4 regions of the Micromonospora sp. B9E7 genome follow, and region 2 is predicted to be linked to each of the others. Evidence: riboswitches for the same ligand, from Rfam matches in the RefSeq annotation. Region 2 holds a riboswitch; each other region holds the start of a gene.
The links. A riboswitch is a leader RNA that binds a small molecule or an ion and turns the genes downstream of it on or off. The one in region 2 is predicted to bind cyclic di-AMP.

Region 1: linked by a shared signal. The riboswitch ahead of ABGB10_RS04155 (hypothetical protein) and the one ahead of ABGB10_RS08170 (transglycosylase family protein) in region 2 are both predicted to bind cyclic di-AMP.
Region 3: linked by a shared signal. The riboswitch ahead of ABGB10_RS21005 (hypothetical protein) and the one ahead of ABGB10_RS08170 (transglycosylase family protein) in region 2 are both predicted to bind cyclic di-AMP.
Region 4: linked by a shared signal. The riboswitch ahead of ABGB10_RS22675 (C39 family peptidase) and the one ahead of ABGB10_RS08170 (transglycosylase family protein) in region 2 are both predicted to bind cyclic di-AMP.

The regions. Positions count from the first base shown of each region.
Region 1 covers NZ_JBDPLX010000002.1:316,664-321,981, forward strand. The annotation lists gene ABGB10_RS04145 (AAA family ATPase) at 1-168, shown strand, start outside; gene ABGB10_RS04150 (cation diffusion facilitator family transporter) at 275-1,192, shown strand; cyclic di-AMP (ydaO/yuaA leader) riboswitch at 1,305-1,436, shown strand; gene ABGB10_RS04155 (hypothetical protein) at 1,492-2,505, shown strand; gene ABGB10_RS04160 (hypothetical protein) at 2,583-3,116, shown strand; gene ABGB10_RS04165 (SRPBCC family protein) at 3,405-3,872, opposite strand; gene ABGB10_RS04170 (PfkB family carbohydrate kinase) at 4,066-5,028, shown strand; gene ABGB10_RS04175 (5'/3'-nucleotidase SurE) at 5,025-5,318, shown strand, end outside.
Region 2 covers NZ_JBDPLX010000004.1:86,514-91,831, forward strand. The annotation lists gene dinB (DNA polymerase IV) at 1-473, shown strand, start outside; gene ABGB10_RS08165 (hypothetical protein) at 598-942, shown strand; gene ABGB10_RS08170 (transglycosylase family protein) at 1,032-1,682, opposite strand; cyclic di-AMP (ydaO/yuaA leader) riboswitch at 1,682-1,855, opposite strand; gene htpG (molecular chaperone HtpG) at 2,174-4,090, opposite strand; gene ABGB10_RS08180 (SDR family oxidoreductase) at 4,253-4,951, shown strand; gene ABGB10_RS08185 (M28 family peptidase) at 5,013-5,318, opposite strand, start outside.
Region 3 covers NZ_JBDPLX010000013.1:59,239-64,556, forward strand. The annotation lists gene ABGB10_RS20995 (copper-translocating P-type ATPase) at 1-1,565, opposite strand, end outside; gene ABGB10_RS21000 (YibE/F family protein) at 2,042-3,412, shown strand; cyclic di-AMP (ydaO/yuaA leader) riboswitch at 3,579-3,709, shown strand; gene ABGB10_RS21005 (hypothetical protein) at 3,714-4,733, shown strand; gene ABGB10_RS21010 (carbonic anhydrase) at 4,788-5,318, opposite strand, start outside.
Region 4 covers NZ_JBDPLX010000015.1:69,001-74,318, reverse strand. The annotation lists gene ABGB10_RS22690 (acyltransferase) at 60-1,268, shown strand; gene ABGB10_RS22685 (hypothetical protein) at 1,363-1,749, shown strand; gene ABGB10_RS22680 (hypothetical protein) at 1,874-2,644, shown strand; cyclic di-AMP (ydaO/yuaA leader) riboswitch at 2,929-3,069, shown strand; gene ABGB10_RS22675 (C39 family peptidase) at 3,304-4,146, shown strand; gene ABGB10_RS22670 (hypothetical protein) at 4,214-5,248, opposite strand.

The sequences.
Region 1 (5,318 bases), on a different contig from region 2:
AGGTTGCAGGTGGTCACCAGCCTGGAGGCCAAGGGCATGGAGTACGACGGAGTCGTGCTGGTCTCCCCGAGCGAGATCCGGGCGGATCCGGGTGCCGGGGTGCGCACCCTGTACGTGGCGCTGTCCCGGGCCACCCAGCGACTCACCACCATCGACCCGACCGGCTGACCTGGCCGGGCGGCCGTCGGTGGGAGGCACCGCCCGCACACTTGCATACATTGCGATGTGAACATACATTGGACCGGAACCCGGATGGCGGCGGAAGGTAATTCACGTGGGCGCAGGTCATGACCACCACCACGGGTCCGTCGCCAATGCCGCACACCAGCACCGGGGGCGACTCTGGGCGGCATTCGGGCTGCTCGCCACCCTGATGGTGGTCGAGGCGGTGACCGCCCTGCACACCGGCTCGCTCGCCCTGCTCTCCGACGCCGGGCACATGTTCACCGACGTGCTCGGCATCGGAATGGCGCTCGCCGCGATCACCGCGACCCGGCGGGCCACCGGTGACCCGCAGCGCACCTTCGGGCTCTACCGACTCGAGGTGCTCGCCGCGCTGGCCAACGCCGTCCTGCTCTCCGGCGTCGCGGTCTACGTGGTGGTCGAGGCGATCCGCCGCTTCGGCGACCCGCACGAGGTCGTCACCGGCCCGATGCTCGTGGTGGCCGTGCTCGGCCTGCTCGCGAACGTCGTCGCCTTCGCCCTGCTCCGCCCCGGCGCGCAGGCGAGCATCAACATCCAGGGCGCCTACCTGGAGGTGCTCGGCGACCTGCTCGGCTCGGTCGGCGTGATCGGCGCGGCGCTGCTCATCACCGTCACCGACTGGTGGTGGGCCGACCCGCTGGTCGCCGTCGCCATCGGCGTGTTCATCCTGCCGCGCACCTGGCGGCTGGCCCGGGCAGCCGTCCGCATCCTGGTGCAGGCCGCACCGGAACACCTCCAGGTGACCGCCGTGCACGACCGGCTGGCCGCGGTCCCCGGCGTGGTCGAGGTGCACGACCTGCACGTCTGGACGCTCACCTCGGGCATGGACGTGGCCTCCGCACACCTGACCATGGAGCCCGGCGCGGAGGTCGGCGCGGTGCTCACCGCCGCGCGTACGGCCCTGCACGACGACTTCCGGATCGAGCACGCGACGTTGCAGATCGAGCCGGGTGCCCCCTCCGGGGCATGCGGCTCCATCGAGTGGTGACGGCGGCTCCCCGTCACGACGCACGCACCGTCCGTCACATTCGCTGCAGCCGCCCCACCGGTACCGGTAGGCTCGGTCCCGGCCGCCACCAGGCGGCGCCTCCCGGCGCCGGTGGTGGTCGTCGCCTAATCGCCCGCACGGGCGAACCGGGGAACCATGTTCCTGGGGTGCATCCGCGTCAGCGGTAGGGATCTTCCGTCCCGAACCCGTCAGCTAACCCGGTCGGCGGCTGACGGAAGGACTGCGCAGTGGCACCAGCACGACCACCTGCCGCCCGACTGGCGGCCCTGATCGTCGCGATGTTCGCCCTCGGCGTCGCGCTCCCGGCCGGCACCGCCTCGGCCGCTCCCCCGACCGGCCAACGGGCCGCCGCACCTGACTCCGACGAAGAGGGCGGCACCCCGGCACTTCGAGCCCAACTCGAGGCCGCCAGCAAGGGCTACCTGGACGCGAAGCGCGCCCTGGACGCCTCCGTGCAGCGGCAGCAGCAGCTCACCACCCAGTTGAAGACCCTCGAGGTCGAGCTCGACCAGCGCAGCGGCAAGGTCGGCGAGATCGCCGGCGTCGCGTACCGCACCGGCCGACTCAGCGCGATGTCGGCGCTGCTCAACAGCGACAGCCCGGAAGGCTTCATGGACCGGGCCGCCGCCCTGGACGCGGTGGCCGCCAACGAGGACCGGGTGCTGCGCGACCTCCTCGCCAGCAAGGACCAGGCCAACCGCACCCGGGTCGCCCTGGACGGTGAGATCAACGAACAACGCAAGCAGGTCGCGGTGATGGCCAAGCGCAAGGAGCAGGCAGAGCGGGCCCTGACCGTCGCCACCGCCCCGAAGCCGCAGACCACCGCCGACACCGACTCCAACCGGGGCACCTCCACCAGCAACGCGAAGGCCGCGCCGCGCAACTCCGACGGCTCCTGGCCGAAGGAGTCGTGCAGCGTCGACGACCCCACGCCGGCCAGCGGCTGCGTCACCCCGCGCACCCTGCACGCCCTCAACCAGGCCAAGGCCGCCGGCTTCACCCGGTACGTCTCCTGCCACCGCAACGGAGGCTCCGGCGAACACCCGAAGGGCCGAGCCTGCGACTTCGCCGCGCAGAAGAGCGGCTTCGGCGGGAACGCCACCGGCGGCGACAAGACGTACGGCAACAACCTGGCCGCGTACTTCATCCGCAACGCCGACCGGCTCGCCGTGCTGTACGTGATCTGGTACCGACAGATCTGGCTGCCCAGCAGCGGGTGGAAGTCGTACAGCGGCGCTAACGGCACGCCGTCCACCGACCACACCAACCACGTACACCTGTCGGTCTACTGACCACCCGTGGCCGGACGTACACCTGATGTCGTCGGTGGTCGGACGACCCGGCCAGGGTCGGCGGGCAGCATCGCGGTATGCCTCGGATCCCACCCACGGCCCGCAAGGGGCTGCTCACCCTGCATCTGGTCACCTCGCTGGGCTGGCTCGGCACCGACCTGGTGCTGCTCACCCTCGGCATCGCCGTGCAGCGGGGTGCCGACCCGGCCGTCTTCTACCCGGTCGGCGCGGTGGTCGGCACCGTCCTGTTCGCGCCGCTGAGCGTCCTGGTCTGGCTGATCGGTGTCGCCAGCGCGTTGCTCACGCCGTGGGGCCTGCTGCGTTACCGGTGGGTGCTGGTCAAGCTCGTGCTCACCACGGTGATGGTCGGACTGGTGCTGTTCCTGCTCACCCCGAACCTGCGACACGCCGGAGCATTGGGCGCCGCCCTGCCCGCACGGGATCGCGCCGACCTGGTGATCGCACCCGCGGTGTCGACCAGCCTCATGATCATCGCGACGGTGCTGTCCACCTACAAGCCGTGGGGCCGGCGGCCGGTCACCCGACCGACCACCGCGAACAGCACCCGCGCCGCCCTGGACCAGGCCGCGACGACGACGCCGCCAGGGTGACCACCTACATCATGATCGCACTGCAACCATGATGTAGTGGCCTCCTGACGCCACGGAGGCCACTACATCCACGATCGAGCGTGACCTTGGCGGCTGCGGACGTTCCGATCCGCTCCCGGTCGGCCGCGCCGGTGTTCGTCCTCAAGATCCGCGCAACATCAGGGATGGTGGTGTCTCCCGCCTGCCGGAGGCAGCAACATCCGAGATGTTGCTGGGATCTTGGGCAGGGCGCAGGGCGCGGGCGCACGGCATGGGCACGAGGCCTGGGGCGTAGGCGGGTCAGGCGGGTCAGGCGGAGGGCGGGGGGTCGGTGGCGCGTTCCAGGGCCGGGCCCAGTCGGGTGGCCAGGGCGAGGTGGGCGGCACGGGCCTGGCGGAACGCGTACCGGAACAGCGGGGTCGGCGCGGTCAGGGTGATCTCGACGTCGATCCGGACCAGGCCGTCCGGCTCGGGGCGCAGCCGGGTGTGGTTGCGCACGGTGGTCGCCGGCCACTGACGGGCCACCATGACGATCTCGTCGTCCTCGCTGATCAGCACGTCCGCGTGGTACGTCGTCGTGAAGCGCAGCGGGCCGACCGCCAGACGGTCGTTGATCGTGTAGCTGGCCTGCGCGCCGGGTCGGGGCGGCAGTCGACGGACCCGGACGATCAACGGGTGCAGCTCGCCCTGCCGGGTCAGGTCGCTGAGTATGGCCGCCGCGTGGGCCGGCGAGCACCGGGCCTGGACGGTGTAGCTGAAGGTATCGCTGCTGAGCACACCGTCTCCCGCCATCGATGGTCGCACGATCGTCCCCTACCGATGTCCGGCTGGCAACGGCCCCGGTGGACGGACCCGGGACGATGAGACACCGCACCACCAGTCGTCGCATTAAGGTTGTTCGGTGAGGAATCACCCGACCGTGCTGGGGGCGGACACCATGAACGGCGACGATCCGGCGAGCGGGCACGTGATGGTCTTCGCGCCCACTCCACAGCTGACCGTGACCGTGGACCAGCCCAACGACCACCCCGAGTTGCACCTGCACCCGGGCGGGCAGGGTGTCTGGCAGGCCCGGATGGTGCTCTCGCTCGGCGTCGACGTGGTGCTCTGCGCCGCCCTCGGGGGCGAGATCGGCCAGGTGTTGGAGCCGCTCCTGGTCAGCGAGGGCGTCGACCTCAAGGTGGTGGTCCGTGACTCCGGCAGCGGCGGGTACGTGCACGACCGCCGGAGCGGATCCCGGCAGGAGATCGCCGACGTACCCGGGCAGCCGTTGAGCCGACACGAACTCGACGAGCTGTACAACCTGGCTCTCGGGGAGGGCCTGGGGGCGGCGGTGAGCATCCTCAGCGGGCCGAACGAGCCGTGGCTCGTCCCCGCCGACCTGTACCGGCGTTTCGCGGCGGACCTCGGCGCCAACGGCGGTCGGGTGGTGGTCGACCTCTCCGGCGACCATCTCGCCGCGGTACTGGAGAGCGGCGTGTTCTTCCTCAAGGTGAGCCACGAGGAGTTGATCCGCGACGGCCGTGCCCGCACCGACGACAGCGTGGAACTGACCCGGGCCATGTACGAGCTGCACGCGGCCGGCGCCGAGACGGTGGTGGTGAGCCGGGCCGAACAGCCGGCGCTCGCGCTCATCGACGGGGAACTGTTCGAGGTCGAGATGCCGCGGCTGGAGGCCGCCGACCCGCGCGGCGCGGGCGACTCGATGACCGCCGGGGTCGCCGCCATCGTGGCCAGCGGCGGGGACATCCGGACCGCCATCCGGACCGGCGCGGCGGCCGGCGCGCTCAACGTGACCCGGCACGGCCTGGGCACCGGACGGCTGGACTCGATCACCGGCCTGGTGGATCGGGTCCGACTGGTGCCGGCGGACAGTCGGCCACAGGAGCGGACCACCCCCGACGAGCTGGCCGACCGGGTGGTCGAACGATGACCCTGCGGGTGCTCATCACCAACGACGACGGGATCGCGGCCCCGGGCATCCAGGCACTCGCCTGGGCGGCCGTGCAGCGGGGCCTGGACGTGGTGGTCGCCGCGCCGCTGGAGGAGGCGAGCGGCACCAGCGCCGCGATGAGCGCCATGGAACGGGACGGGCGGGTCGTCGTGAACGATCACCCGCTGCCCGACCTGGAGGGCGTGCCGGCGTACGGCGTCGGCGGCTCCCCCGGCTTCATCACGCTGATCGCCCTGCACGGCGCGTTCGGCCCACCGCCGTCGGTGGTG
Region 2 (5,318 bases):
GCGGCTCGATGGGCGCCCAACACGCGCTGAGCCGTACCCCGCATGCCCCGGCGGAACTGGACGCCATCCTCGCCGGCCTGGTCGACCGGGTCACCCGCCGGATGCGGGCGGCCGGGCGGTCCGGGCGCACGGTGGTCCTGCGGCTGCGCTTCGGCGACTACAGCCGGGCGACCCGCTCGCACACCATCGGCAAGGCGACCGCGGACACGACCCCGCTGCTAGCCGCCGCGCGCGCGTTGCTGCGGGCGGCCCAGCCCGAGATCGACCGTCGTGGTGTCACGCTGATCGGCGTCTCGGTGGGCAATCTGGACGACAGTCCGGTGCAACCGGAGTTGCCGTTCCACCGCGACCCGGGCGCGGAGTTGGACGCCGCGGTGGACGCGGTCCGCGACCGGTTCGGCTCGACGGCGCTCACCCGCGCGGTGCTGCTCGGCCGGGAGCCGGGCGTCGAGATGCCGCTGCTGCCGGATTGACCGATCTGCGTGCGGTGTCCACGCGAGGAGTTGCGACCGGAGACACATCACAGCAGGTCGGCGGTTTAGCCGGCGGCTGACGGGTGACCCTTGGGGGGTACAGCCTGACAAGGGGGGACCCACCATGTCCGACGACACCAGCAACCGACCGAGCCGTAGCGCCGAGCGACCGTACGACGTGACCGACCCGCTGCTCTGGCAACTGGCGATCGACGTGCTGAGCGCCCACGAGCCGGACGACGAGGGTCACTGCCGCAACCTCCAGTGCGCCGGGCAGTCCTGGCCGTGCGCCGCCCGCCAGGGCGCCGAGCATTCGCTGCGCCTGTCCCGCGGCGCGTCCGACTCCGTCGAGTTGACCCTCGACGGCGTCGATGCCGGCGCGGAATCGGTGCCGGCCTCCCGCTGGGGTCGCAACGTCGGCCCGGTGGCGTCGCGTCGAGCGCCGAAGGCGTCTGCCTCGGCTGCGTGACTCGAACCCGGCCCGGCCACTCGGGCTGACCAGCACCGTACACACGAACGCTCGGCCGGTGACCCGGCCGAGCGTTCGTGTGCCATCCGTCAGAGGCTGAGCTTCTGACCGGGGAAGATCAGACCGGGGTCGGCCCCGATCAGCTGCCGGTTGTGCTGGTACAGCGCCTGCCAGCCGCCGGACACCCGGTGGGCGTCGGCGATCTCCGACAGGGTGTCGCCCGGCTTGACCAGGTACGTCTGGCCGCCTGCCGGCGGCGCGGTGCGCTCGTGGCTGCGGGTCGCCGGCTGCTCGCCGCGCGACGACCGCTCCGTGGGCTTCGCGGTGGACTTCGCGGTGGACTTCGTCGACGACTTCGTGGCGGAGCCGCCCGACGAGCCGCCCTTCTTTCCGCAGGTCGGCCACGCGCCGATGCCCTGCCCGTCGAGCACCTTCTCGGCGATGGCGATCTGCTCGCCGCGGCTGGCCAGGTCGGCGCGGGCGGCGTACTTCTTGCCGCCGTAACCGGCCCAGGTGCTCTGCGAGAACTGCAGGCCGCCGAAGTAGCCGTTGCCGGTATTGATCTTCCAGTTACCGCCGGACTCGCACTGGGCGATCGCATCCCAGTTGACTCCGGCCTGGGCCGGGGCGGCCGGGCCGAAGAGGGCGACAGCGCCGGTGACCGCGCCGACGGCCAGGGTGCCGACGGCGAGACGGCGGGTGGTGACCCGTCGATGACGGGGCGTGTGAACAGACGTCATGTGAGCTTCCTCCACGCCGGCGAGGTGAGCTGTCGGGTTCGGGCCGAGGAGCCCGGCCGCACGGTGGCGGCTTCACCCCGAGGTGACGTGCACCGAGGAACATGTGGGTCCCCCGCTCCTGCCCGGGTGACTGGGTTCCGACGGCCGGGGGCAGGATTAGGCGTTGCCGGCCGTGGTGTCCGCAGTGGCGAACCCGACCGACGTTAGGCACGGCCGGTGACGATCGCCCAACCCCTGTGAAGTTCTTCACCGGGGTACGCGGGGCGCCCTCCGCAGCGGTTGCGGCCGGTCGGACACTGTGCAGAGGCCACAGTGGACCGTTTCGGATCAGGCCTCGTGAAGGAACAGGACCACGGTACGGCGCAGCGGTTCGATGTATCGCTCGCCAAAGGAACTCGACGTGTCCGTTGCTGATCGGATGCTCGACGCCGTACGCCGGATCGGCCGGCGGGCCCCTGGTCGGGCGGCCCGCCGGCCGGAGGGGCGACCGTCTACAGAGTGCGCGCCAGCCGGTCGGCGAGCGTCCGGGTGAAGCGGGCCGGGTCGGTCAGCTCACCGCCCTCGGCGAGCACCGCCAGGCCGTAGAGCAGCTCCGCGGTCTCGGTCAGGGCTGCCGGGTCGCTCCCCTGCTCGTGGGCCTTGCGCAGCCCGGAGACCAGCGGGTGCCCCGGGTTGATCTCCAGGATCCGCTTGGTCGGAGGCACCTCGTGCCCCATCGCCCGGTACATCTTCTCCAGGGTCGGAGTGAGGTCGTGGGCGTCGCCGACGACGCAGGCCGGTGAGGTGGTCAGTCGGGAGGACAGCCGGACCTCCCGGACACTGTCGCTCAGGGTGGTGCCCAGCCAGTCGAGCAGGGTGGCGAACTCCTGTCGCTGCTGCTCGCGCTCGGCCTCGGCCTGCTTCTTCTCCTCGTCGGTGTCCAGGTCGATCTCGCCCTTGGCGATCGAGCGCAGGGGCCGGCCGTCGTACGCGCCGACCCGCTCGACCCACACCTCGTCGACCTGGTCGGTGAGCAGCAGCACCTCGTGGCCCTTGGCCCGGAACGCCTCCAGGTGCGGCGAGTTCTCGATGGCGGCCCGGGAGTCGCCGGTGGCGTACCAGATGTCGCTCTGGCCGTCCTTCATCCGCGAGACGTAACCGGCCAGGTCGGTGGGCTCGGCCGCGTCGTGGGTGGAGGCGACCGACAGGATGTCCAGCAGGGTGTCGCGGTTGTCGGTGTCGTCGATCAGCCCCTCCTTGACCACCGCGCCGAACTCGGTCCAGAAGGTGCGGTAGCGCTCGGGGTGGTTGGCCTTCAGGTCCTTGACGGTGGCGAGGACCTTCTTGACCAGCCGGCGGCGGACGATCTGGATCTGCCGGTCCTGCTGGAGGATCTCCCGGGAGATGTTCAGCGACAGGTCGTGCGCGTCGACCACGCCCTTGACGAAGCGCAGGTAGGTCGGGACCAGCGCCTCGCAGTCGTCCATGATGAAGACACGCTTGACGTAGAGCTGGACGCCTCGGCGGCCCTGCGGGGAGAACAGGTCCAGTGGGGCGTGGCTGGGCAGGAACAGCAGCGCCTCGTACTCGAAGGTGCCCTCGCCCTTCATGTGCACGACCTCGAGCGGGTCGGCCCAGTCGTGGCTGACGTGCTTGTAGAACTCGTTGTACTCGGCGGCGTCGACCTCGTCGCGGGGCCGCGCCCAGAGCGCCTTCATCGAGTTGAGGGTCTGCACCTCGCTGGTGGCGGCCTCGCCGTCGGCGCCGGGGCGCTCGACGGTCATCCGGATCGGCCAGGCGATGAAGTCGGAGTATCGCTTGACGATGTCGCGGACGGTCCACTCGGCGGTGTAGTCGTGCAGGTTGTCCTCGGTGTCGGCCGGCTTGAGGTGCAGGGTCACCGTGGTGCCCTGCGGGGCCTCGTCCACCGCCTCGATCGAGTACGTGCCCTCGCCGGTGGACTCCCAGCGGGTTGCGCCGGTCTCGCCGGCCTTGCGGGTCAGCAGGGTGACCCGGTCGGCGACCATGAACGCCGCGTAGAAGCCGACGCCGAACTGACCGATCAGGTCCTGCGAGGCGCGGGCGTCGGCGGATTCGCGCAGTTGGCGCAGCAGCTCCGCGGTGCCCGACTTGGCGATGGTGCCGATCAACTGGACGACCTCGTCGCGGGTCATCCCGATGCCGTTGTCCCGCACGGTGAGGGTGCGGGCCTCCCTGTCGACCTCGAGCGTGACGTGCAGGTCGTCGGTGTCGGCGACGAGGTCCTTGTCGACGAGCGTGGCCAGTCGCAGTTTGTCCAGCGCGTCGGACGCGTTCGAGATGAGTTCCCGCAGGAAGACGTCCTTGTTCGAATAGATCGAGTGGACCACCAACTGGAGGAGCTGACGCGCCTCGGCCTGGAACTCCAACGTTTCGGCCTGCTTGCTCACACCGTCTCCCATCTCGGCTCGTGCGGGGTTTCGCGGAAAGGATACGAGCAGTCACCGGCCGGGGTGCTGCCGCGTCCGGGTCTCATTCCCGATTGAGGGGGGCCACCGGTGTGACATAGCTGACTTTGGTTGACAGAAGTCAGGTGGGATAGCGTGACCGCCATGAAGATCTCTGGAAGCACCGCCCTCGTCACCGGCGCCAACCGTGGCTTCGGCCGCCACCTGGCCGCCGAACTCCTCGCCCGTGGCGCCACCGTCTACGCCGGCGCCCGCAACCCGGACAGCGTGGATCTGCCCGGCGTGACGCCGGTGCGCCTGGACATCACCGACCCCGCCTCGGTGGCCGCCGCCGCCGAGCTGGCCGGCGGCGTGAACCTGCTGGTCAACAACGCCGGCATCGACACCCGCACCGACCTCCTCGAGGGTGACCTGGACCTCGTTCGACAGGAGCTGGAGACCCACTACATCGGCACACTGTCGATGGTCCGGGCGTTCGCGCCGGTCATCGCCGGCAACGGTGGCGGGACGATCCTCAACGTGCTCTCGGTGCTGTCCTGGGTGAACTTCCCGATGCACGGGGCCTACGGCGCCGCGAAGTCCGCCGAGTGGGCGATGACCAACGCGCTGCGCCTCCAGCTCGCCGAGCGGGGCATCCGGGTCGCCGGGCTGCACGTCGGCTACCTGGACACCGACATGGCCGCGACGGTGACCAGCCCGAAGTCCGACCCGGCGGTGATCGCGCGGCTCGGGGTGGACGGCATCGAGGCCGACGCGTACGAGATCGTCGCCGACGACATCAGCCGGCAGGTGCAGGCCGGGTTCCCCGGTGGCGTGTCCGCGCTCTACCCGCAGCTCCCCTGACCCATGACGTGACGGGCCGCCACCGGGAAGAACCGGTGGCGGCCCTTTCTCGGGTACGCGGTCAGCTCGCCTGCAACGCCACGTCGTCGATCACGAAGCTGGTCTGCAGCGACGAGTCCTCGGTGCCGGTGAACCTGAGGGTCACCGTCTGACCGGCGAACCCGGCCACGTTGAAGCTGCGCTGGGTGTAGCCGGCGGCGGCGTTGAGGTTGGAGTACGTCGCCAGCGTGGTGGAGCCGAACTGCACGGTGAGCCGGTCGTACGCCGTGGAGCCGGTGGTCTCGGCGGTGTCGATGTGCAGCCAGAACGACAGCGTGTAGCTGGCACAACCGGCCGGCACGGTCACCGACTGCGTCAGGCTCTCGGT
Region 3 (5,318 bases), on a different contig from region 2:
ACCCGGTCGTCCTTCTCCGCCGGCAGCACCTCGGCGAAGACCTCGTCGACGCCGGGCCGGAAACCGAGTTCGGCCGCGACCGCTTCGGCCACCGGCCGGGCGTCACCCGTGATCATGGCGATGGTCCGGACACCCTCGGCACGCAGCTCGTCGACGGCCCGCCGCGCCTCCGGGCGCACCTCGTCGGTCAGCGCGAAAGCGCCGAGCACGGTCTCCGGCAGCCGCACCAGGTGCAGCACCGCAGCCCCCCGCGCCGACCACCGCCCGGTCGCCGCCTCCAGCTCCGTCGGGAGTGACAGGCCCAGTTCCCGCAGCAGTGCCGTACCGCCGACCGCGTACTCCGTACCGTCGATCGTCGCCCGCACGCCGCGACCCGGCAGCGACCGGAACCCGGCGGCCGGGAGCGGGCCGGCCGGCCCGGCCGCCGCCACGATCGCCCGGGCCAGCGGATGTTCGCTGTCCGACTCGACGCCTGCCGCGATCCGCAGCACCTCGTCCCGCTCGGCACCCGGCACCGTCACCGTGTCGGTCACCACGTGCTCGCCCCGGGTCAGCGTGCCGGTCTTGTCGAAGAGGACCGCACCGACGGTCCGCATCCGCTCCAAGGCCAACCGGTCCTTGACCAGGATCCCGGACCGCGCGGCCAACGCGGTGGAGAGCGCGACGACGAGAGGGATGGCGAGACCCAGCGCGTGCGGGCAGGCGATCACCAGTACGGTGACCGCGCGGACCACCGCCTCGTCGGGTCGACCGAGCGCGGTCCAGACCAGCACGGTCAGCACGGCGGTGCCGGTGGCCACGTAGAACAGCGCGGCGGCGAACCGGTCGGCCAGCAGTTGAGCCCGTCCGCCGGAACCCTGGGCCTGCGCGACCATCCGTTGGATGCCGGCGAGCGCGGTCTGCTCACCCAGCGCCTCGACGCGGACCCGGATCGCCGAGTCGGTCGCCACGGTGCCGGCCACCACCCGGTCACCCGTCGACCGGGCGACCGGCCGTGACTCACCGGTGATCATCGACTCGTCCAGCTCGGCGCTGCCGTCGACGACCCGACCGTCCGCCGGCACCCGACCGCCCGGGCGGACCAGCACCACGTCCCCGACCCGCAGGCCGGACACCGGCACCGCCTCGACCTGCCCGTCCGCCGCGACCCGTTCGGCCTCGTCCGGCAGCAACGCGGCCAGCGCCGCGAGCGCCCCGCGGGCCTGGCCGATGGCCTTCATCTCCTGCCAGTGCCCGAGCAGCATGATGGTGACCAGCGCGGCCAACTCCCACCAGAAGTCCAGGTCGAAGGCACCCACGCTGGTGGCCAGTGACGCCGTGTAGGCCACGGTGATCGCCATCGCGACCAGCAGCATCATTCCGGGCGTCCGGTCCCGCACCTCCCGCACCGCACCGACGAGGAACGGCCAACCGCCCCACCAGAACACCACCGAGCCGAGCACCGGGCCCACCCAGGAGCGGCCGGGAACGTCCCAGCTCAGACCCAACTGGTCCGACACCAGGTGGCTGGTCAGGACCACCGGAACGGTGAGAGCCAGGCAGACCCAGAAGCGACGGCGGAACATCTCGGGATCGTGCCCGGCGTGCTTGTCGTGCCCGGCGTGCCCGGCGTGCCCGGCGTGCCCGGCGTGCCCGGCGTGCCCGGCGTGCTCGTCGTGCCGCGACGGCGCGGCCGGGGCGTGCTGTCCAGGGTCGTGCTGTCCAGGGTCGTGCGGTGACGGTGCGGGCATGTCTCCAACATGCCGGTCCGGGAACCGCCACGCGAGCGGTTCGGCCACCGACACTCCGTCACGACCTGCGTCCCCCAGGCTCGCTGGTTAGCATTCCCCACGATGACCCCCCGTGGACCGAGGCACGAACGGGCACCGGCGCCGCCTCACGGTGGCGTCGCGGCTGGCCGGTCGGGCCCGGCGCTGACCGTCCGTGACCAAGCGGTCGTCAGCCGGCGAACGGTCGCGCTCTTCCACCGGGTTTCGACAGTGACGGTGAACCGACCGGCCCACTGACACGTACCCCGCACCGGATCGTTGGGAGTCTCACCTTGGGTTCCGACCACACCCGTCCCGCTCCGTCCGCCCCGCCCCGGGTCCGACGGATCCTCGTCATGACCGTGGTGCCCCTCTTCGTCGCCACGGTGGTCGCGGCGGCGCTCCTCTGGCCGCGCGGCGACTCACCGCAGTCCGACGGCGGGGCGGACGTGCCGCGCTACCCGGGCACGGTGACCCGGGTGGTGACCGAACCGTGCCCGCCGACGCCGTCGAGCCCCGAGGGCACACCGCGCGTCGGCGACGGGCGCTGCGGCACGGTCGACGTCCGCGTGGACGACGGGCCGTCGGCCGGCCAGCAGGTACGCACGCCGGTGCCGGACGGGCCCGGCGCGCCCCGGGTCGAGGTCGGCGACGAGATCATCCTGGTCGAGCTGACCGACCCCACCGATCCCACCATCAGCAACTGGAACATCGCCGAGCACCAGCGGGGCACCCCGCTGCTGTGGTTGGCGGTGGTCTTCGCCGCCGCGATCGTCGCGTTCGGTCGGTGGCGGGGACTGGCCGCGCTCGCCGGGTTGGCGGCCAGCTTCGCCATCCTGCTCACCTTCGTGCTGCCGGGTATCGGCGCGGGGAAGTCACCCCTGCTGGTGGCGGTGGTCGGCGCCGCTCTGATCATGTTCGTGGTGCTCTACCTGACGCACGGGGTCACGGCACAGACCTCGGTCGCGGTGCTCGGCACCCTGGGCAGCCTGGTGTTGACCGGCGTGCTCGCCACCATCGCCACCGCAGCGGCCCACCTCACCGGCTTCGGCAGCGAGGAGGCCACCACTCTGTCGATGTTCCAGGGTGACGTGGACCTGCACGGCCTGCTGCTCGCCGGAATCATCATCGGATCGCTCGGAGTTCTCGACGATGTCACGGTCACCCAGGCGGCCACCGTCACCGAGCTGGCGCACGCCAACCCTGGGCTGACCCGGTTGCAGCTGTACCGTGCGGCAACCCGGGTCGGCCGAGCGCACATCGCGTCCACTGTCAACACCATCGTCCTGGCGTACGCGGGCGCGTCGCTGCCGCTGTTGCTCCTGCTCACCGCCGACGCGCGGCCGATCGGGCAGATCCTCACCAGCGAGTTCCTCGCACAGGAGATCGTCCGCAGCGCGGTCGCCACCCTCGGCCTGATCGCCGCGGTGCCGCTGACCACCGGGCTGGCCGCAGTGGTGACCGCCGCCGGTCGCACCGACGCCACGTCGCCCGCCGACGCTCCCGCTCCGCGACCGCAGACGGACCGGGCGGAGGCACTGGCCGCACTGATCTCACCGCGAACGGGTCACCCCGACGAGTCGGACCCGACGCGGACCTCACCCCCATCCACCGCCGCCGACCGGTGGCCGGAGCCGAACAGGAGCACGGATACGACATGGTGACACTCCTCAGCGTGACCAGATCGGGCCTCCACCCTGAGAACCACGTCACTGGTCACTCAACGCTATGGCGAAATGACACTTTTGGTAGGCATCCAGGCGTAGCTCACCTGGTCGACTCTCGGGTAACCTCGCTGCCGGTCACCGATGAAGGCGCGAAGCGGCGTCTGCGGTGCCACCGCCCAATCGCCAACCGGCGAGCCGGGGACCCAGTTACGTGGGGTGAATCCGCGTCAGCGGTAGGGGCCACTTCCGCCCCGAACCCGTCAGCTAACCCGGTCGGCGGTCGACGGAAGGGAACATTGTGACGGCACCCCTACGCCGCTGGATGACACCCGTGGTGGCCGTGATCGCCGCACTGACCGTGCTCGCCGGGCCCCTCCCGGCCCACGCCGCCCCGACGACTCCCACCCCGTCCGGGCACGAGGAGGACGGTGAGCCGAAGCTACTCACCGACGTCATCGAGCAGGCCAACCGCGACTACTCCGCAGCCAAGTCCCAACTGGACAAATCCAAGAAGCGGCAGGGTGATCTGGCGCAGGAGGTCGATCGGGCCCGGGCCGACCTGGACGCGCTGACCCCGCAGGTCGGGCAGATCGCCGCCCAGTCGTACCGGACCGGCCGCATCGGCGCGCTCGCGATGCTGTTGGAGAGCAAGGCCCCCGACGCGTTCGTCCAGCGCGCCTCGCTGCTCGACGAGTTGAACATGGTCAACGGCAAGAAGCTCGCCGAGGTCAACGCGGTGAAGGCCCGCGCCGAGCAGGCCAAGCTGGCCCTCGACGCGGAGGTCCGCGAGCAGCAGAAGCAGACCGCCCTGATGGCGAAGCGGAAGAGCGAGGCGGACAAGGCGCTCTCCCTCGTCGGCGGCAAGGGCTTCACCGGCGGCCTGGTGGACGCCACCTCGAAGGTCGCCAAGATCGGCCCGGGTCGCACCGCCGACGGTGACTGGAAGCCGCAGTCGTGCAGCGAGAAGGACCCGACCACGTCCGGTTGCGTCACGCCCCGCACGCTGCACGCGTACAAGGAGGTCAAGGCGGCCGGCTTCAACCGGTTCGTCGGCTGCTACCGCTCCGGCGGGCCGTGGGAGCACCCGAAGGGCCGCGCCTGCGACTGGTCGCTGCAGAAGAGCGGCTTCGCCCCGTGGCACAACGATGACACCCGGAAGTACGGCAACAACGTCGCCGCCTTCCTCATCCGTAACGCCGACCGGCTCGGCATCTACTACGTGATCTGGAACCGGCAGATCTGGTTCCCGGCGACCGGCTGGAGTTCGTACAGCGGGCCGTCGAACCACACCGACCACGTCCACATGTCGCTGCTCTGACCCGCAGGATCCTCGACGAGGGCCGTTCCGCGTCGCGGAGCGGCCCTCGTCGTGTCAGGCGGCGGCAGGCGCGGCCGGGTCGGTGTCCAGGGTCGTGAAGCCGGCCGGCACCGCGGTCACCGGGCGGGCCTCTCCGGCGGCGAGCCGGTACGACACACCCACTACCGCGCACCGCCCCTGCGCCACCTCGTCGGCCAGCACGGGCGACTGCCCGAGCAGCGTCTCGACGGTCTGTGCGATGTGGATGTCGACGATGCCGTCGATGTCCCGCACACCCTCGGCCTCGGCCCGGCGCAGGCTGGGCAGCACGGCGTCGACCACCGCGGGCAGGTGCCCCGGCGGTCGGGTGCCGGTCGCGGCGGACTCGCGGGCCGCCTGCACCGCGCCGCACGAGTCGTGACCGAGCACCACCACCAGCGGGGTGCCGAGCACCGTCACCGCGTACTCCACGCTGCCGAGCACCTCCGGGCCGGTGGTGTGACCGGCGGTGCGCACCACGAAGAGGTCACCCAGCCCGCGATCGAAGATGATCTCGGCGGCCAGGCGGGAGTCGGAACAGCCGACGATCACCGCGAACGGGTGCTG
Region 4 (5,318 bases), on a different contig from region 2:
CGCCGCGCCGAGGAGGATACGGACGTGCTGGTGACCCTGCCGAGTTTCGGGATCCCGGCATGACCAGCGCCGCTGCGGTGTCGACCGCCCGGCCCGCCGCGCCCGCCCGGCTGCCCTCGCTGACCGGGCTGCGGTGGATCGCCGCGTTGCTGGTCTTCGGCTTCCACGCCGGCACCATGCGGATCATCGCCGAGCCGGACTACAAGGCGGTGGTCGACGCGCTGTTCACCCTCGGCCTGTCCGGGGTGCAGTTCTTCTTCATCCTCAGCGGATTCGTGCTGGTCTGGTCGGCCCGGACGGGCGACTCCCGGCGCACCTTCTGGCGGCGTCGAGTTGCCAAGATCTACCCGAATCACCTGGTGCTGTGGGGAGCGGCGCTGCTGGTCGCCTGGTGGTTCGCCGACCCGGTCCTGCCGGCCGTCGCGCTGGAGAACCTGCTGCTGTTGCAGGCCTGGGACCCCCGAATGGGCTGGTTCTACAGCGTCAACACGGTGAGCTGGTCGCTCTCCTGCGAGTTCTTCTTCTACCTGTGCCTGCCGCTGGCGCTGCCGCTGCTGCGCCGGGCCCGTCCGAAGCTGCTCTGGGTGCTGATCGTCGCGCTGCCGCTGCTGATCCTCGCGCTCTGGCCCGCCCAGCAGTTGGTGCCGGAGGCGAGCCGGTGGTGGTTCACCCAGATCTTCCCGCCCGTACGGTCGCTGGAGTTCTGGCTGGGTGCGGTGGCGGCCGAGTTGATGCGCCGGAGCCTCTGGCGCGGCCCGGGGCTGACCGTCGCCAGCGTGATCTTCGTGGGCACCTGGGTGGCAGCCGCGCAGTGGATCCCCGCGGAGTGGTGGACCACGCTGCTCGCGGTCGCGTACCTGTTGGTGATCACCGCCGCCGCGGACGCCGACGTGCGGGACAAGCGGTCCCCGTGGCGGTCCCGGCCGCTGGTCTGGCTCGGGGAGGTCTCCTTCGCCTTCTACCTGGTCCACGTGCTGGTGATGACCAGCGTGCTGCGCTGGAGTGGTGACTGGGGGACCGGCTTCACGGGCTGGCGCGGCCCGGTCGTGGTGCTCGGCTTCCTGGTGGTGAACCTGGTCCTCGCCGGGCTGCTGCACCGCTTCGTCGAGATGCCGATGATGCGTCGACTCGCACCGCGCCGCCCGGCCCGTCCGACGCCTGTCCCCCGGCAACGCGCGGCCGAACCCGACGCCGTCGGCGCGCAGGCCGACGCGGCCGGCGAGGGCGAGCAGGCCAGCGGTCGATCAACGTACGTCGACTCGCGCTGACACCGTCCACCCTGCTCAGTGGGGGTCCGGCGCGGCGTGCGGCGACACGCCCGTGGTCGGTGCGCTGAGGTCGGCCCGACGGTAGCGTGGGGTCGTGCTTCCGGTCGCGTTCACCTGTCCGCTGTGGTGGGTGGCGCGCTGGGCGACGCGGGTGCTGACCAGCCTCGCCGTCGTCGCGGCCCTGGCGCTCGGCGCGGGCCCGGCCTCGGCGGCTGTGCCAACTCCGTTCGCCCTCAGCGCACTTCCGGCGACCTGCCCGTCCACCTCCGCGCAGGAGGCCGTGCACGAGGCGCGGACGGCGACCGAGAGCCCCGTCGAGGAGTCTTCCGCGACGTGGTCGGTCGACGCGCGACCCGCGCCGCCCGACGACCAGGCCACCGTCACGAGCGGCCCGCTGCCGGTGCGCGCGGCCGGGGCCGACCGGCTGCCCCTCGCCCACGACCCGAGCAGCCGGGCACCCCGGGCGCCACCCGGGCGCTGAGTCATCGGGACGAGCGTCCCGCCGCCGCGCCTGTCGACCCACCAACTCCGCGCCCCACCGGCCCGTGCTCCGCCGTGGCCGGTGCGGCTCCCCATCGCATTGCTCTCTCCCCGAGGTGCCGACCATGGAGACCGCTGTCTTCTACCAGTTCGTGACCGAGGTGCCGCAGGCCGCCGCCATCTGGTCCACCCTGTTCCTGCTTGCCCTGGGCGTCCTCGCCCTGCTGGTGGCCCGCCCCGAACGGGACCGGCCCTCGGACGATCCGCACCTGGCCGCCCCCACCGCTCGGGAGGTGGCCGCCGCCGAGGCCGTCGACAGGCGCCGGTACGCCGAGGAGGTGGCGGTCGCCGCAGCCGGCGCGGCCAGGACCGCCCAGCGGCGACGTGCTGCCTGGCTGACCGCTCAGGAGGAGATGGAGCGGGCCTGGGGCGGCTACGACGAGGCGGACGCCGCCGCCCGTCGCTTCGCCGGTGCCGGGGCGCTGCCCACCCCGCACACCCCCCGAACCCCGGCCGAGTACGCCGCCCGGGAGCGTTATCTGCACCGGGCGGCGATGGCGGCGTACTGGCGGGGCGACCTGACCATGACGCAGCTCGGCGACGTGTTCGCGCACCGGCGCGGCTGGGACCCCCGGCGGCACCCGGTCGAGCAGGAGGTGCTGCTCAGTCGGGCGATCCGGGACGCGAGGCTGGCCGACTACGAGACCGCCGCGGCCCGGGAGCGGGCTGCCTGGCGGGACGCGGAACTGGCTGCCGACTCGGCGCGCGTCCTTGCCACGGAGGCCTACGCGGCGGCGGCCCGGCTGCGACCGAACCCGCTACCCGCGCGACGAGCGGTGACCGGTGCGTTCCGACCGGCGGTCGTGGCACGGTGGCGGCCGGCCCGCGTGAGTTGAGCCCGATCCGTGACGTGAGCCGGCTCACGTCGACGGGGAATCGGGCGTCCGGCGCGATCGGCACGATTCTTCCGGTGATTCTGGTCGCATTCTCGGCGGCCTGTCCGGTTGTCGCCCGTAGGCGTCACCGCATCCGCTTGTCCCATCGAGTCACGTCATCGGCAATACGCGCAGAAATTGCCGCCACGATTTGGGTTTACGCAGGTGAAGCTGGCTTGGCAGGGTGCGGACGGGCCAGTAGTGTCGTCCCGTCCGGTGCGGTAACCGATCGCAAGAGGCGACGCCGCGCCGACCCGCTCAATCGTGATGAACGAACCGGGGACCCATCAGTAAGTCCGGGGTGAATCCGCGAGCATGGCCCGCGGTAGGGCGATCTTCCCGCCCGAATCCGTCAGCTAACCCGGTAGGCGGTGTCGGAAGGAGTTCCATCCTCGTGCAGCACCTTTCCACCCCTCGGTTGTTCCCTCGCCTCCACGGCGCAGCGGTGCCCCCGCTCATTCGTCCAGTGACGGTGAGCTGACCCCCCGGGTCATCGCCTAACCGCCCGGCCGCGCCGGGCGTTCCCCTGAGCGGTTCACCATCCGCGGACCACGGTCCGCGCGCTGGCGCTTGCCCGGATACCGGTCCGGTCGCCGGTGTGCCGCTCTCCCCCCCGATCCGTGGAGGACCCCGTGAAGCACACCCTGCAGCGTCAGCTCCGCCGCTTCGCCACCGAGCGCCCGTACCAGATCGTTGCCGCCTCCGCCGCGGCCCTCGCGATCGCCACCACCACCGGCGCCCTGCTCACCACCGCCGACGACGCACCCGCCGGCCAGCGCACCGCGACCACGGTCGCCGAGATGCGCAGCGACGTCGCCGCCTCCCGTGGCGAGGTGCGCGAGGCGTCCCCGTCGGCCAGCGCCGCGCCGACCACCGCCGCTCCGGCCACCAGCGCCGCGTCTCCGGCGGCCAAGGCCAACCCCGACCTGACCCGTAAGCCGACGCCGCCGAAGCCACCCGCGACCAAGGTGCTCGACTACGACTACGAGGCGCAGAACACGTACTACAACTGCGGCCCGGCGGCCACCCGTAACGCGCTCAGCGCCACCGGCATCGACCGCACCCAGGAGGAGCTCGGCGCAGAGCTGGGCACCACCGAGATGGGCACCAACTCGGCCGAGGACACCACCCGGGTGCTCAACGCCGAGGTGAAGGGCTCCCCGTACCGGACCCGGATGTTCGCCGGCGCGCCCAGCCCGGCCCAGATGGACCGGCTCCAGGCCGACGTCGTCAAGGCCATCACCGACGGACGCGGCGTGGTCGCGAACGTCGTCGGCGACGCCGTCGACACCGACGGCGGCTGGCACTCCTACGGCGGCGGGCACTACATCGCCGTCGTGGGTTACAAGGACAACGGCCGCACCGTCCGGATCGCCGACTCCGCGAACGCGGCCGACCCGTCGTACTGGATCACCACCATCGACCTGGCCAACTGGATCGCCAGCCGGGGCTACTCCGCCTGACCCAGGCACGCTGACCGCCGCGGGCGCCGTCCCCCACAAGGGGCCGGCGCCCGCGGCGTCTGTGCCGTCAGTAGGCGATGAAGCCGTACAGCGCCAGGTGGTTCGACTTCGTCCCGCCGACCGTGTGGTCGATGGTGGACGACTGCACGCTGCCCTTCACGAAGAGATAATCGATCTTGCTGGAGCCGCTGGTGGCCCTCGACCCGTAGCCGGTCATGCCGAAGCCGCTCAGCGTGCCTGGGGCGATGCCGGTGCGGTTCGCGTCGATGCCCACGACGCGGATCGTGGAGGCGTTCAGCAGGCTGGTCGCATCCGCGCCGAGGTGGATGCCGCTGTCGGCGATGCCCGGGTCCCCGTCGCCGGCGCAGGCGTTCTGCCGGTTCTCCTGCGGCAGGTGCATGGTCGCGGCGAACACGCTCGTGCCGGTCGCCTTGATGGTGAACCGGGCCGCGATGGCGCTGGTCCGCTTCCACTTGTAGAAGTCCGTGCTGTCCGGGTCGCTGTTCGGCGGCTTGTACAGCGTGCATCCGGCGCCGTCGGCGTACGCCGTGCCCGGCTTGAGCCACCCCGCGCTCCAGTACTTCGAGATGTCGCCACTGGCGAGGCTCAGCGTCCGCTTGTTCCAGATGATGCCGTTGGTCTGCTTCTTCTTGAGGTCCCCGAGCGACTGGGAGCTGCACTTGTGCGTGCTGCCCCACGGCTCCGGGTCGCTCCACGCCACGATCGCGCCGTAGCTGCCCGCCGGGTAACCGAACTTCGCCGACAACTGGTCGGCGTACGCCTCGGCCTGGCCGGTGCCGCGTACCTGTTGCACGATCAGGATGTCGGGCGCGACCACGCCGGTGGTGCCGGTGCGGCCGGCGTCGTCGACCAGCATCGAGGTAAGGTGGTCCGGCCCGGAGATGCGGGTGCAGCTCCCGTCGGAGTTGTTCACCACCAGGTTCTCGATGTTGTTGTTGTAGACCCGCAGGACCCGGTCGGCCGCCTCGGCGGTCCGCGCAGGGCCGCTCGGGGGTGTGCCGAGCGCCGGGGCGCTCAGGGCCGTGCCGAGCGCGACGACCGCCAGGGCCGCGACAAGTGCTGATCGATGCCTGGTGAGCACTGTGGACTCCTCTCCGCGACGGGATCGACAGATGACTCTCCCCGTCGAGGCGCCGAACTCTACAGTGGAT